Linked DNA regions of Rubripirellula amarantea. The protein of the gene in region 1 interacts with the protein of each later gene in a pairwise test. Links are inferred from orthologs where the notes say so. Each region holds a gene or a part of one and is shown in the gene's direction. Other genes may lie near its edges. The genes, in order: nusG and rho.

Region 1 (6,994 bases):
GATCGGGGCCGCGGCAGAGGGCTCTCGCGAAATGAAGCAGAGGGCGCTCGCGAAATGAAGCAGAGGGCTCTCGCGAAGTGATTGAACTCAAGCAGGGCTTAGCCGGTCGCTGGCTGAACCTGCGGTGCCGGGCCGGGGTCTCTGTTTTCGAGCGTTTTCAAGCCGAAAGCCGCAATTCCGTCTTGTCCCAAAACGACGGATCGCTACACTCTGCCCTTCCGGTTCGAGCGGTTAGCGACCCTGCGGTTGGCGGCCCGAGCGGTTGCTACGCCCTGACGGCACTGTTTTGTGCCAAGATGGCGGCTCGCGAAACGCTTGTCGGAATTGGCCAGTGTAGCTCAGTTGGTAGAGCTGCTGATTTGTAATCAGCAGGTCGTGGGTTCGAGTCCCTCCGCTGGCTCCTCAAACTGAGGTTGCAACGGTTCATTCGCTAGGATGAACGGGAGCAGGTTGATAGCACCACAGAAATTAGGGATAAGAAAGAATCAGTTGAACTGAATCGAACAGAACAAAACTTGGGGGTTTGTCCGAGTGGTTAAAGGAGACGGACTGTAAATCCGTTCGCTATGCGTACACAGGTTCGAATCCTGTAGCCCCCACTTAGAAATTTTGAAGTCAAAAGAGTCGAGCATGAAGGTTTCCCCCTTCGGTTTTCTGCTCTTCGGACTTCCGTCGCGGGTATTTCCGTCGCGGGTGTAGCACAATGGTAGTGCAGCAGCCTTCCAAGCTGAATACGAGGGTTCGATTCCCTTCACCCGCTTTAGTAGGTTTTAGGCATTGTTGAAATGGGTTTGGTTGCGCGAGCGTTCGCGTTTTCCAAGGATTCATTTCGCCGCGTCTAGGGCTTGCTTCCCGCTGCTGTAGCTCAGTGGTAGAGCACTTCCTTGGTAAGGAAGAGGTCATGGGTTCAAGTCCCATCAGCAGCTTTTGGAACTCATTGGGATTGGCTGGCAACCCGGGCTCTGTGGCCCATTGTCGGTTGGCCTGATGAATGACAAACTGACAACTTCGTTTCGATACTTGATTTAAGCGAGCTTGACTCGTGCGGCCAAGACGCCGTCGAACCACCGCGGGTGTGAAACGCGGTCGATATCGTTTTGGGCTGGTGGGAGCGTATCTCCTTCCCAGTAGTGGCACAGTCTCGCCAATAAAAAGACCCACATGATCTGTGGTGCAGGTGATTTAGAATGGCTAAGGCAAAATTTGAACGGGTCAAACCTCACGTCAACGTCGGTACCATTGGCCACATTGACCACGGTAAAACGACCACAACCGGAGCGATCCTCGCAGTGCAAGCCGCTAAGGGTTTGGCTGAGATGAAGAGCTACGCCGATATCGCCAAGGGCGGTACCGTGCGGGACGCGACCAAGACCGTGACCATCGCCGTGGCTCACGTTGAATACAACACTGAAAAGCGTCACTACGCTCACATCGACTGCCCAGGCCACGCTGACTTCGTGAAGAACATGATCACGGGTGCGGCACAAATGGACGGTGCTATCCTCGTCGTTTCGGCTGCGGATGGTCCAATGCCACAAACCAAGGAGCACGTGCTTCTTGCTCGTCAGGTTGGTGTGCCATACATCGTTGTTTACCTCAACAAGTGTGACCTCGTCGACGACGAAGAACTGCTTGAGTTGGTTGAATTGGAAGCTCGTGAGTTGCTTTCGAAGTACGACTTCCCTGGCGACGACGTTCCTGTCGTACGTGGATCATCGCTTCCTGCTTACAACTCCCCTGCCGATCCAGAAGCCAGCAAGTGCATCAGCGACTTGATGGACGCACTCGACGAATTCATTCCTGATCCTGTTCGCGAAGAAGACAAGCCATTCTTGATGGCGATCGAAGACGTCTTCTCGATCGAAGGTCGTGGAACGGTTGCAACGGGTCGTATCGAACGTGGTGTGGTTAAGGTTGGTGAAGAAGTCGAGATCATTGGTCTTGGCCCGAACCCACAAAAGACGACCTGCACCGGTGTTGAAATGTTCCGCAAGGAAATGACCGAAGGTCACGCTGGCGACAACGTTGGTTGCTTGCTTCGTGGTATCCGTCGTGAAGACATCCAACGTGGTCAAGTGCTCGCTAAGCCAGGCAGCATCAAACCACACATGAAGTTCGAAGCTGAGGTTTACTGCCTAAGCAAGGACGAAGGCGGACGTCACACGCCGTTCTTCTCCGGCTACCGTCCTCAGTTCTACTTCCGAACCACCGACGTGACCGGAACCGCCAACTTGGTAGGTGCTGAAATGTGCATGCCTGGTGACAACGTGAAAGTAACTGTTGAGCTTCACAAGCCAATCGCGATGGACGACGGCGTTCGTTTCGCGATTCGCGAAGGCGGCCGAACCGTTGGTTCGGGCGTGGTAACGAAGATCGTCGAGTAAAAGAAAACGTGGAGATCCCGGTGGTTTAAGGCCACCGGGTCTCTGCATACTGAATCATTGGGAACCTCGGGTAGCACTGTTTTTTGCCACCTGAGGTTTCGGTGATTCCCAAGGGAGCCTTTTGTGGGTCGAATAAAGATGAGCGAAAGCTTGCTTATTGGCTTACGTTTGGTTCACTCTCAGGGGTGTAGCTCAATTGGCAGAGCACTGGTTTCCAAAACCAGCGGTTGCGGGTTCAAGTCCCTCCGCCCCTGCTTAAATTAACCATTACGAATACTCGCCGGTCAAGGATTGACCCCAGCGTGACTGAATTACTCAAGTAGGAGCCGTCCGGTGTCCCGAGACATTGCACAAACCAACAGCACGAGTGCTAGTTCGCCATTGATGAGCGAACTGTTCCATGCTGCCGTATACAAGCCCAACCAAGGACGCATTGTTCGCCAATTGACGGCACTGGCGATCTGGGTCGTGGTTGCCTTGGCTTGTTGGTCGCTTTACGGGACCCTGCGAGGGGCGATGGAGGCGAGTTCGCCAGTCATCTTCGCAGTTCCCCTGGTATTGCTGGCCGCTGGCTTGTGGTTTGGTTTTCGAGTGGTGAATTGGCCGCGATTTGCGGACTTTTTGATCGCTGTGGAAGCCGAGATGAACAAGGTCACTTGGCCAAGCAAAGACGAACTCAAGCGAGCCTCCGTGGTGGTGATCTTCACGATCTTCTTCCTCGCGGTGGCCTTGTTTATGTTTGACGTGGTTTGGCAAGCCATTTTCAATTGGATTGGTGTGACTTCCTAGTCCCGCAAAATCACGCATTTTAATACCACTGGTTTACCGGTGATTTCTTTGACTCAAGCTGACACATTGAACGACTCCATGGCACCGGACGAATCGAACCCCGACGAACTGCCGGTTGACGCCGACGAAACGGCCGCAGCCGAAGAGGCCGTAGTGGCTCAACAGGACGCCGAAGATGTGGATGCACCCGCATCCAAGCCTGCTCCACCCCCGGCCGCGCCTCCGCCTGCTGCACAATCCGTTGCAGTCGAAGAGCCAAAGGACACGGTTCGTCCTATCAAGCTCGACGGTAGCCCCGACATGGGCGAAGCTCCGGCGATGGATTGGTACATCTTGAAGGTCGCGTTCAATCGCGAAGACTCAATTGCAGATGCCCTTCGCAAAAAAGTGAAGATGGAAGGCATGGGCGAGTACTTCGGCGAAATTGTCGTTCCTACCGAAGATGTTGCCACGTTCACGCGAGACGGCAAACGACGGATTACCAAACGCAAACTTTTGCCTGGCTACATCATGGTCAATATGTTGATCAACGATGACACATGGTTCTTGGTTCGCGAAACCGGTGGTATCAGCGATTTCACTGGTGCGGCGGGTAAGCCAATGCCCATGGAGCCATCAGACATCGATCGCTTTATTAATCGTCCGATTGATGAGGATGAAGAAGAAGCACCGATCAAGATCGGCATTCCGTTCAAGGTCGGTGACCGCGTACGCGTCAAGGAAGGTAATTTCGAAAACCAAGAGGGCGATGTGGATACCGTGGATGAAGCCAATGGCCGCATCACCGTGATCATCAATATTTTCGGCCGCAGTGTTCCGATGGAACTCGATCACTGGCAAGTCGAACCCCTGTAACGAGAATTCGGATGTAAGGTGTTCGGTTGGAAAACCAAACCGTTACCAACGCATCGCTTCCTCCTGAATCTAATTCCTACAACCTAACTCCTAAAACCAACTTCAATGGCTAAACAAGTTTCCGGCGTTGCCAAGTTTCAAATTCCTGGTGGCGCAGCGACCCCCGCTCCTCCCGTCGGTACCGCACTGGGTAAGTATGGTGTGAACCTTGGGCAATTCGTATCCGCATTCAACGACCGCACCAAGGAATACAACGGCACGCCGATTCCTGTGATCGTGACGGTCTACAATGACCGTAGCTTCGAGTTTGTCACCAAGAGCCCGCCTGCTGCTTCGATGCTTAAAGCAGCCGCCAACATCGCCAAAGGCAGTGGCGTTCCTAACAAGAACAAGGTCGGCACCGTCACTCGCGCTCAATGTGAAGAAATCGCCACCAAAAAGATGGCTGACTTGAATGCACGCAGCATGGATCAGGCTGTATTGATGATCGAAGGGACAGCCCGCAGCATGGGGCTGGTTGTCGAAGGCTAGTCATTGCGGCTAGTCGCGATGGTCATCGGCAAATGCAAGCTGAGCTTTAAACGCTCGGCACGTTCTCGGGAACCGTACGCGGTTGTTGCATCACTTGCCATGCTTTTTCTGCCCAGCGGAGATCTTCTCCGCTGGCCGCGCCTTGGCCGTACACGATGCGGTTGTAGCACTCGATCACTTGGGTCGAGGATTCCGAAAGCTGCGGAAACGTGTGTTGGACTCTTCGAAGAAATTCGCTCGGAGTTTCGCCTTTTCGTCGAGGTAGGCCCGCTTCACGACACCAAGCGTCCATGGCCGAGAAGGTGATCAGTATCGCTCGCTTCGAATCAGACGGATTCATTGTAGGTTTGCGATAAGCTGAAAACGGTCGTGGCGGCGCGGTACTGACGAGGTCCAGGAACTCGTCCGTGTCTTCGGATAGCCCTTCGCTAGTGCGATCAAAGAGGCGTCGCAGCATCTCGGCGATCATATGTCGGTTAAACCATACGTAAGCGGCGACGACTCCGACCAAGATAAGCACAATCAAGCTTTTGATCATCGCTGCAATGCCTGGCAGTTGGTTCGCCAGAGATTCGACCGGATTGGCAGTCGGTTGCTTGGGTGAGGAGTTTTCAGTTGCCGCAGGATCACGGCTCTTGGATTCAGCCGATTGAGATTCGTTGGGACTCTTCTCGCCTGATTCGCGTGGCGTTGCATCAGCCTCGGATGATTCTTGCTTCGACGATTGGGATTGAGATTGGTTTGCGTCAGTTTGATCGGGGGACTTGTTAGGCTTCTGGTCGCCAGCTTCTTGGGACGGCGACTGTGGTGAATTGTCTTGCTTCTGATTTTGGCTCTTGGGCTGCGGCGTATTCGATTCAGTTTTATCCGATGAGGATTCGGCTGGTGAAGGTTCACCCGATGGCGATTTGTCTGCGGACGATTTATCTGCGGAGGATTCTTTAGCGGGCGATTGGTTTGAGGACGTTTGGGCTGGCGGCTGCGGTTGAGATTGGTTTTGCTCCGGACCACTAGACTTTGACGTTTCTGGTGTTGTCTTTCCAGGTTGTGATTGATTGGGTTGTGATTGATTGGGTTGTGATTGATTGGGTTGTGATTGATTGGGTTGTGATTGATTTGGTTGTGATTGATTTGGTTGTGATTGATTTGGTTGCGATTGATTGGGTTGCGATTGATTGGGTTGCGATTGATTGGGTTGCGAATTTCCCTTCTGTTCGCCGCCGGATTCTTTGCCCCCTTCCCCCGGATTTTGCTTGCCGCCCTGCTGTTTTCCGGACGCGCCCGTTTCTTTGTCGCCATCGCCAACATCGCCAGCTTCAGCTCCCCTCTCGGCGGTGAGACTGCCGATTTCTTTTTCTTTGTCGGATTGGTCGCCCCGAGTTGAAGCCGCGTTTTGACCGGCCTTATCGGCCCCGTCCTTGCCCCATCCGGATTGACTGGCAACCGTATCGCCCGGCGAATCAAGAAATGCGGGAAGTTCGAACGATGCCAGTAATTGTCCAGGCACGGGAACCAGGTAAGCCGTTCCCAGGATCAACGCGATCACGGCCATTCCGCCCGCGATCCAACCGACCGAAACCTGCTGAGGCATATCCGCCCCGCGTTGGCGAAGGTATCGACGCAAACCTAAGAAGCTTGTGGTGACCAGCAAAGCGAGAGCAGCAAAGAGATACGTGGCGAGCAACCATTGAGCTCGCGACCATGTGGAAGAACCGCCTCGAAGGAAGAACTGCCCGAGACCATAAAGAGGTAATGCAGCGAGTGCCAAATACAACACGCTGCGGCCGGGTTGGCCAGACTTAATTTTTCGAGATGCCGACTCAACGAGTGATTGATCCGCTTTGTCAATGATTGGTTCTTTGCGATCGGCTTCCTTCGACGTTTGCATGAACAGGCGACCTGAGTCGATTAGGCCCTGGTCGCTCGAATCAGCTTCCTCATCAATAAGCGTGCAATCGCGAACGACCCAATCCGACAGGTATGCGATCACCGCGAGTAGGATGATTGATGCCAAGGGCGAATTGACGAACCGCATCATGGACAAAAACGAGACCGCACCTAAGACAACCGCGTAGCCAAGCGAGTAAGTGCGATCCTTTTCGATTGCGACTCTAGCGATGCCCACGGTTCCAAGTGTGAACATGAGAATTGTCCACGAAACTCGCGTTGGTTGTCCGCCGCGATAGATGACCAACATCAAGAAGTTGGCCAGGCTGCTAATCATCAGATAGATCAGCAGAGGAGCCAAGGCGATGACAACGTAGTCGGTCGTTGTCTTGCTGCGACGCGACGTTAGCGGAGGCATCGTCGCCTTGGTTTGAAAAGGATCATGCGCTTTCTTCGCTTCCAGGATGCGATTTCTTCCATCGGTTCATCGCCGGTCCAATGCTGCTCATCGGCACCCACTTGCCTTTTGTCTTCATGCTCTGCAGCAA
Region 2 (6,934 bases), on another replicon or contig:
CGCGCTTGGAAAGCTTGTTTTCGGGGATGACGATTCCAAGCGTTTAGCCTTACTATACTTAGAAAGTGTCGTTCACCCGATCGTTCGCCACGAAATCATGTCGATTCTAAAACAGTGCAGCCAGCAACAAGTTCAAGTTGCATTGCTAGATGTACCGTTACTTTTCGAATCGCACTGGGACGTCGCGTGCGATTCTATTTGGTGCATCGACGCACCACTGCAAACCAGAATCACCCGAGTTCAACAGCGAGGCTGGTCGGCCGATGAATTGATTCGCCGAGAAGCGAACCAACTGAGCATTGATCGAAAGCGTGCACTCAGTGATTTGGTAATCGATAACAACTCATCCATCACCTACTTCACCAATATTATTCGCCAACATTGGCAATCCCTCATGCAATCACTTTCGCCGATCGGTGAAGTGAACACTTCAGTAGTCCATGACTCCCATTGTCTTTGACTCATAGCTTGAAACGGGAACCTCCCGCTCTTACCTCTTCTCTTCCCACCTGGCGACATCGCCAATCCCTTCTCCCTTTCTCTTCATTCCATCATGCCTTCCCAACGCCATACACCCCGAGATGACCGGGGCCCCGAAAAGCGTGGACATTCAGAACACACGTCGTCGTCATCAAACGACAGCCCCCGCAGTGGCCAGCGAGAGTATCGCGACTACAAAAACAATCGTGGACGCCCACGACATCCTGACAAGGAAGTGGACAAGCGCGTCCGAGAACTCGACGCCGAAAGAGATCCACTTTCGTTGCCAGAGGAGATCGTTAGCGAAGCGACCAAGGCCGGCCAACGTGTTGGGATTCCACTTACGCGGCAAGATGATGCCCAATGGAATATCTCTGACCTGCAACAATCGCCGCTTGAAACCCTAAAAGCAATTGCGGGTACGTTCGGGATCGCACCTAGCGATGGCGCAAGTAAGCAAGAGCTAATCTTCGAGATCCTAAAGTCTCGGATGAAAGCTAACGGCTTGATGTTCGGCGAGGGAACCCTAGAGATACTTCCCGATGGGTTCGGGTTCCTGCGATCATCAAACTACCACTACTTATCGTGCCCTGATGATATCTACGTTTCGCCAAGTCAAATTCGTCGATTCGGTTTGCAAACGGGAAGTCACGTCGCCGGTCAGATTCGCCCACCGAAAGAGAACGAGCGTTACTTTGCCTTGCTGCGTATCGAAGCGATCAATCGACTTGATCCATCGGCACGCCGAAAGACAGTTCCGTTTGACGATTTGACTCCGCTGCATCCTGACAAGCGAATCATCATGGAGCATGCCTCAAGCGATATGTCCACTCGCATTGTCGACATGCTAACACCGATTGGTTTTGGGCAACGGGGGCTGATCGTTAGCCCACCTCGCGCAGGAAAAACGATCCTGATGCAGCAGATGGCGCGATCGGTATTGACGAATTATCCTAACGCCTACGTATTCATCTTGTTGATCGATGAGCGTCCCGAAGAGGTCACGGATATGGAACGCGAGGTCCGCGGTCCTCAGTGTGAAGTGATCAGCAGCACATTTGACGAACCGGCCCAGCGACACATCCAGGTCGCCCAGATGGTGATCGAGAAAGCGAAGCGGATGGTTGAATCGGGGACGGACGTCGTTATCTTTCTTGATTCCATCACTCGGTTCGCTCGAGCCCACAACAGCGAGGGTGAATCCACGGGCAAACTACTCACCGGTGGTTTAGACGCGGGAGCACTGCAGAAACCGAAAGCCTTTTTTGGGTCAGCAAGAAAAGTCGAAGAGGGCGGTTCGTTGACCATTCTCGCGACCGCCTTGGTTGATACGGGAAGCCGGATGGACGATGTAATCTTTGAAGAGTTCAAGGGTACCGGTAACCTTGAAATCGTACTTGATCGAGACTTAGTGGATCGACGGATATGGCCAGCGATTGATATTTCGCGAAGCGGTACCCGTCGCGAAGAAATGTTACTGGACCCGAACGAGTACAAACGCATATCAGCGCTTCGCCGATCGATCGCTGACCAATCGCCCGCCGATGCGATGCACAGTTTGGTGAAGCAACTGGCGAAGACTCAAAACAACGCAGAATTTCTGCTCAGCGTGAAAGACGAAGACTAAGCACCTATGAATTCATCGTTACCTGAGATCACCGGATTGGACGGTGATTTGCCAGAGGGAAAAATTGCGATCATCGCCAGTCGTTACAACCCGGCCATCTGCGACAAACTAGTCGCGGGCGCGGTCGCAACGCTAACCGAAGCAGGCTACCCCGAAAGTTCAATCCTAGTGGTGCGTGTTCCGGGTGCTTGGGAACTTCCCACGATTGTGCAAACCGTGCTTGATCATCAAGACGTCATCGCGGCAATTGCGTTGGGGTGCGTGATCAAGGGCGAGACCACTCACGACGAACACATCAATCGAGCTGTGAGCTTGTCGTTGATGGAAATGGGAGTCGACACGGGAATCCCGATCGCTTTTGGACTGCTGACCTGCAACACACTCGAGCAGGCGATTCAGCGCAGCGGGGGTAACGTTGGCAATAAAGGCAACGAATCCGCAGAAGCCATCCTTGAACTGCTGAGGCTAAACGAAAAGCTGTCGAAGTAACGACATTCTCTTTCTAGCCAAAGCTGAACGTGAACCAATTATTCCGATCGCACTTCGATCGCGTTGATCAGTTTTTCGGTACCCATAGTGGTACGGGCAAGTGCGAATGCCACTGAACGGTCTTCTTCCCGTTCGACATGGCCGGTTAGCTTTAGACCCTGCACGTCCTCGACGCATTGCACATGCTCGAGTCCATTTCGGCGCAGTGCGGTCGTCACTTTTTCGCAGAGTTGACGTTTTTCTAAGCTGCTGTCCATCACTGATTTCACTTGCGAGTTTTCCCGTTTTTCGTCGAATGTCGAATTGAAGGTGCCGGTTATCCCTATCGTACCAAGGTCACATCTAGGGAATTGAGACTGACACAATTCGATGCAGAGCCCTCGACGCTTTGGTGACTGCGTCAAGGCCACCGAATTCTTCGGTCAACCTGCCAAATCTAACAGCCTGCGCCATGCAACTTCTATTCTCTTGCTCAATCCTACCTTTCGCCACGGGACTAAACGCCTAAAATCCACCAGCAATCGCAGATATATACCGTTCGCATCTGAACAATCCACAGCAACACACGCTGCGTGTTCAATTCTCCTTTGTTGGCCCACTTCTTACATGGCACGCTACAACCCGTCCGAAATTGAACCGAAATGGCAGTCTTTTTGGGACTCAGATCAAACATTTGCGACCGACAGGCTGCCCAAGGCGTCAAAACGGTATATTTTGGACATGTTTCCCTACCCCAGTGGTGACGGATTGCATGTGGGGCATCCGGAGGGCTACACCGCTACCGACATCGTTTCTCGCTTCTGTCGAGCCCGTGGGATCAGCGTTCTGCATCCGATGGGGTTCGATGCATTTGGTTTACCCGCCGAGGAACACGCGATAAAGACGGGCGAACACCCGCGAATTCAAACTCAGCGAAACATAGACAACTTTACTCGGCAACTGAAAATGCTGGGTTTCAGTTACGACTGGGATCGTGTTCTCTCTACTACCGACGAGGATTACTTCAAGTGGACCCAGTGGATCTTCCTAGAACTCTTTGACACCTGGTTCGACGAGGAATCCAACAAAGGTCGCCCCATTTCGGAACTGCCGATTCCGGACCCAATCCGCCAGGAAGGCCAAGCTAGCATCGAGGCCTATCGGGATTCAAAGCGTTTGGCCTACCAGGATGATGCATTGGTGAACTGGTGTCCCGCCTTGGGCACAGTCCTCGCTAACGAGGAAGTCAAAGACGGACTGAGCGACCGTGGCGACCATCCCGTCCAACGAATCCCCCTTCGACAATGGATGCTGCGGATTACCGCCTACGCCGAACGATTGCTCGAAGGGCTCGACGACCTCGATTGGCCAGTCGGGATTAAGAAGTTGCAACAGGATTGGATCGGCCGTAGCACAGGAGCCGAGGTCGACTTTTACATCGGTGGCACCGACGACTCGACATGGCGCAGCCAACGGAAATCGGGTGGACTGCCCGAGGTCGCAGACGACGATTCGCTTCGTGTCTACACCACCCGCCCCGATACGCTTTTTGGTGCGACCTACATGGTCGTCTCGCCAGAGCATCCGCTCGTGGACAAGTTGACCGTAGATGCACAACGCCAAGCTGTAAGCGATTACCGCGAAAAAGCGTCCTTCAAGAGCGATCGCGAACGCACGGATGGCGGCAAGGAAAAAACGGGCGTCTTCACTGGGTCACACGCGATCAATCCGGTCACCGGCAAACCGATTCCAGTTTGGATTGCTGATTATGTTCTGGCGGGCTATGGAACCGGCGCGATCATGGCGGTACCGGCGCACGATGATCGCGACTTTGAATTTGCTAAGCAATTCGAATTGCCCGTGATTCCCGTCGTTGATCCACCGGCGGACCTCGAAGACCGTGAAGCGATCCTCGCTGGCGAAGTCTGCTTCGTCGCCGAAGGTCAAGCTATCAACAGCGGTGAATTTGATGGGCAAACCACCGAACAAGTTAAGGCAGCAGTAACGGCTTCGCTGGCCAACGATGGCTTGGGACGCGAAGCCGTCAATTTCAAATTGCGAGATTGGCTATTCAGTCGCCAACGTTTCTGGGGCGAACCTTTTCCCATCTTGCATGAAGTTGACGCTGATAACGAACCCACCGGTATCAAGCGAGCGGTCCCGTTTGATCAATTACCCGTAACGCTTCCCGATTTGGAAGACTTCAAACCGCACGGTCGGCCCGAACCACCATTGGCTAAGGCGGACGACGATTGGTTGTACACCACGATCGACGGCAAACGCTATCGTCGCGAGACTAATACGATGCCTCAGTGGGCAGGATCTTGCTGGTACTTCTTGCGGTACATCGATCCCAAGAACAAGACCGCAATGGTCGACCCCGAACTTGAGAAGGCTTGGATGCCCGTGGACCTCTATGTCGGCGGCGCGGAACACGCGGTTTTGCATTTGCTCTACTCGCGGTTTTGGCACAAGGTCCTGTACGACCGAGGTCATGTTTCGACACCCGAGCCATTTGGCCGACTGGTCAACCAAGGCATGATCTTGGGTGCGCCCCAGTACCACATGTCGCCAACCGCCTACCAAGAATCCAAGTCGACGCTTGCCGATATTGGCTTGGAGGGAACAACCGTTGGCGAAGGTGACAAAGCGACCGTTGTTCTTCGTCACATCGATGACCATTCGGATCTTCGTGACGACGAAACGGAAAAGAAGAAAGGCAAGACCACCATTTCGGGCACAGACATTGGCGTGTTGGCGAAGGCTGACAAGATGTCCAAGAGCCGTGGAAACGTGGTAAACCCCGACGACATCGTGCGCGAGTATGGTGCCGACTCGTTAAGACTTTACGAAATGTTCATGGGGCCACTCGAAGCAACCAAACCATGGTCGATGGATGGAGTCGGCGGAGTACGCAACTTCCTTGATCGCGTTTGGCGGATGATCGTCGATTCTCGATCCGACAACGACGATTTGAATTCAGCCATCAACGACGAATCGCTAAACGAAGACGACAATCGGGTTCTTCACCAAACGATCAAGAAAGTCACCGAAGACACCGAAGCGATGAGCTTCAACACCGCGATCGCGCGAATGATGGAGTTCACCAATCACTTCAGCAAGAGTGATTCTCGTCCAAGAGCGACAATGAACACATTCCTGATTTTGCTAGCGCCTTACGCTCCTCACTTGGCAGAGGAACTGTGGTCGAAACTTGGTGGGACCGGTTCGATCGCTCGTCAGCCTTGGCCGACCTGGGACGAATCAGCGATAGCCTCATCGACGATTGAAGTCCCGGTTCAGGTAAACGGAAAGATCAAGGCCAAGCTGCAGGTTGCCGCAGACATCGGAAAGGATGACCTCGCCAAAGTCGCGTTGGCTGATTCCGCAATCAAGGATCTGATCGAAGGTAAAACGATTGTGAAGCAGATCGTAGTGCCAGGACGTTTGGTCAACTTGGTCGTCAAGTAAGCTACTCGGTCCTCTCAAGAAACCTCCGCTTTCCCCTCCTCCCTTATCCCCTCCCTGTTAGATAAAAGCACTATGAGTATTGGCATCGGAATCATCGGTTGCGGCATGATCGCGAACTTTCACGCTCGCGCAATCGCGGACGCAAAAGGTGCTCATCTCGTGGGCGTGGCGGCTAGGCGTCCAGATGCGGCAGCGGAATTTGCCGCTCAGCACAACGTGAAAGCCTTTGAATCCATTGAATCGATGCTTGCCGATCCTTCGATTCAGGTGATTTCGGTTTGCACGCCAAGCGGCGCTCATTTGGATCCCGCAGTGGCGGCCGCTCGCGCGGGCAAGCATGTGGTGGTTGAGAAACCACTAGAAGTTACCACCGAACGCTGCGACGAGATCATCCAGGCGTGCGATGAGGCTGGCGTGCGATTGGCAGTCACCTTCCAAAGTCGCTTTCACGAATCTAGCCAATTAATGAAGACTGCCGTCGAGCAGGGACGCTTTGGCAAAATCACCATGGGCGATGCTTACGTGAAGTGGTATCGAAGCCAAGAGTACTACGACAGCGGTGCCTGGCGCGGGACCTGGAAACTCGACGGCGGTGGAGCGTTGATGAACCAAGCGATCCATTCCGTGGACTTGTTGCTTTGGTTGATGGGTGATGTTGCTGAAATCAGTGCGATGACCGCGACAATGACTCACGAGCGCATTGAAGTCGAAGACGTTGCCGTTGCGACGTTGCGTTTTAAAAACGGTGCCCTTGGTGTGATCGAAGCCACCACGACTGCGTATCCGGGATCACTGAAACGAATTGAAATCAGTGGCTCGCATGGCACGGCTATCTTGGAAGAAGAAGACATCAAGCAATGGGAATTTGCCGAAGAAACAGCCGACGAT

What was found.
Region 2: the proteins of nusG (region 1) and rho interact in binary tests that used the Escherichia coli proteins (3 or more experiments, as listed by UniProt). The link is inferred for Rubripirellula amarantea from one-to-one orthologs.

What each region holds. Positions count from the first base shown.
Region 1 is NZ_SJPI01000001.1:2,461,288-2,468,281, forward strand. What follows is about bases 2,231-5,120. They hold nusG (transcription termination/antitermination protein NusG), read left to right. Parts: upstream 2,231-3,212; coding sequence 3,213-4,028; downstream 4,029-5,120. Other genes in these bases: tuf (elongation factor Tu), read left to right, coding at 2,231-2,384; secE (preprotein translocase subunit SecE), read left to right, coding at 2,769-3,173; rplK (50S ribosomal protein L11), read left to right, coding at 4,134-4,559; Pla22_RS08990 (DUF4129 domain-containing protein), read right to left, coding at 4,606-5,120. Outside these bases: more of tuf, read left to right, coding at 1,188-2,230; more of Pla22_RS08990, read right to left, coding at 5,121-6,864. UniProt on the Escherichia coli protein: Part of the processive rRNA transcription and antitermination complex (rrnTAC). The complex forms an RNA-chaperone ring around the RNA exit tunnel of RNA polymerase (RNAP).
Region 2 is NZ_SJPI01000004.1:86,800-93,733, forward strand. Bases 1-2,830 are described here. They hold rho (transcription termination factor Rho), read left to right. Parts: upstream 1-553; coding sequence 554-2,107; downstream 2,108-2,830. Other genes in these bases: coaE (dephospho-CoA kinase), read left to right, coding at 1-460; ribH (6,7-dimethyl-8-ribityllumazine synthase), read left to right, coding at 2,114-2,596; Pla22_RS24220 (hypothetical protein), read right to left, coding at 2,635-2,830. Outside these bases: more of Pla22_RS24220, read right to left, coding at 2,831-2,853; leuS (leucine--tRNA ligase), read left to right, coding at 3,203-6,046; Pla22_RS24230 (Gfo/Idh/MocA family protein), read left to right, coding at 6,119-6,934. UniProt on the Escherichia coli protein: Facilitates transcription termination by a mechanism that involves Rho binding to the nascent RNA, activation of Rho's RNA-dependent ATPase activity, and release of the mRNA from the DNA template.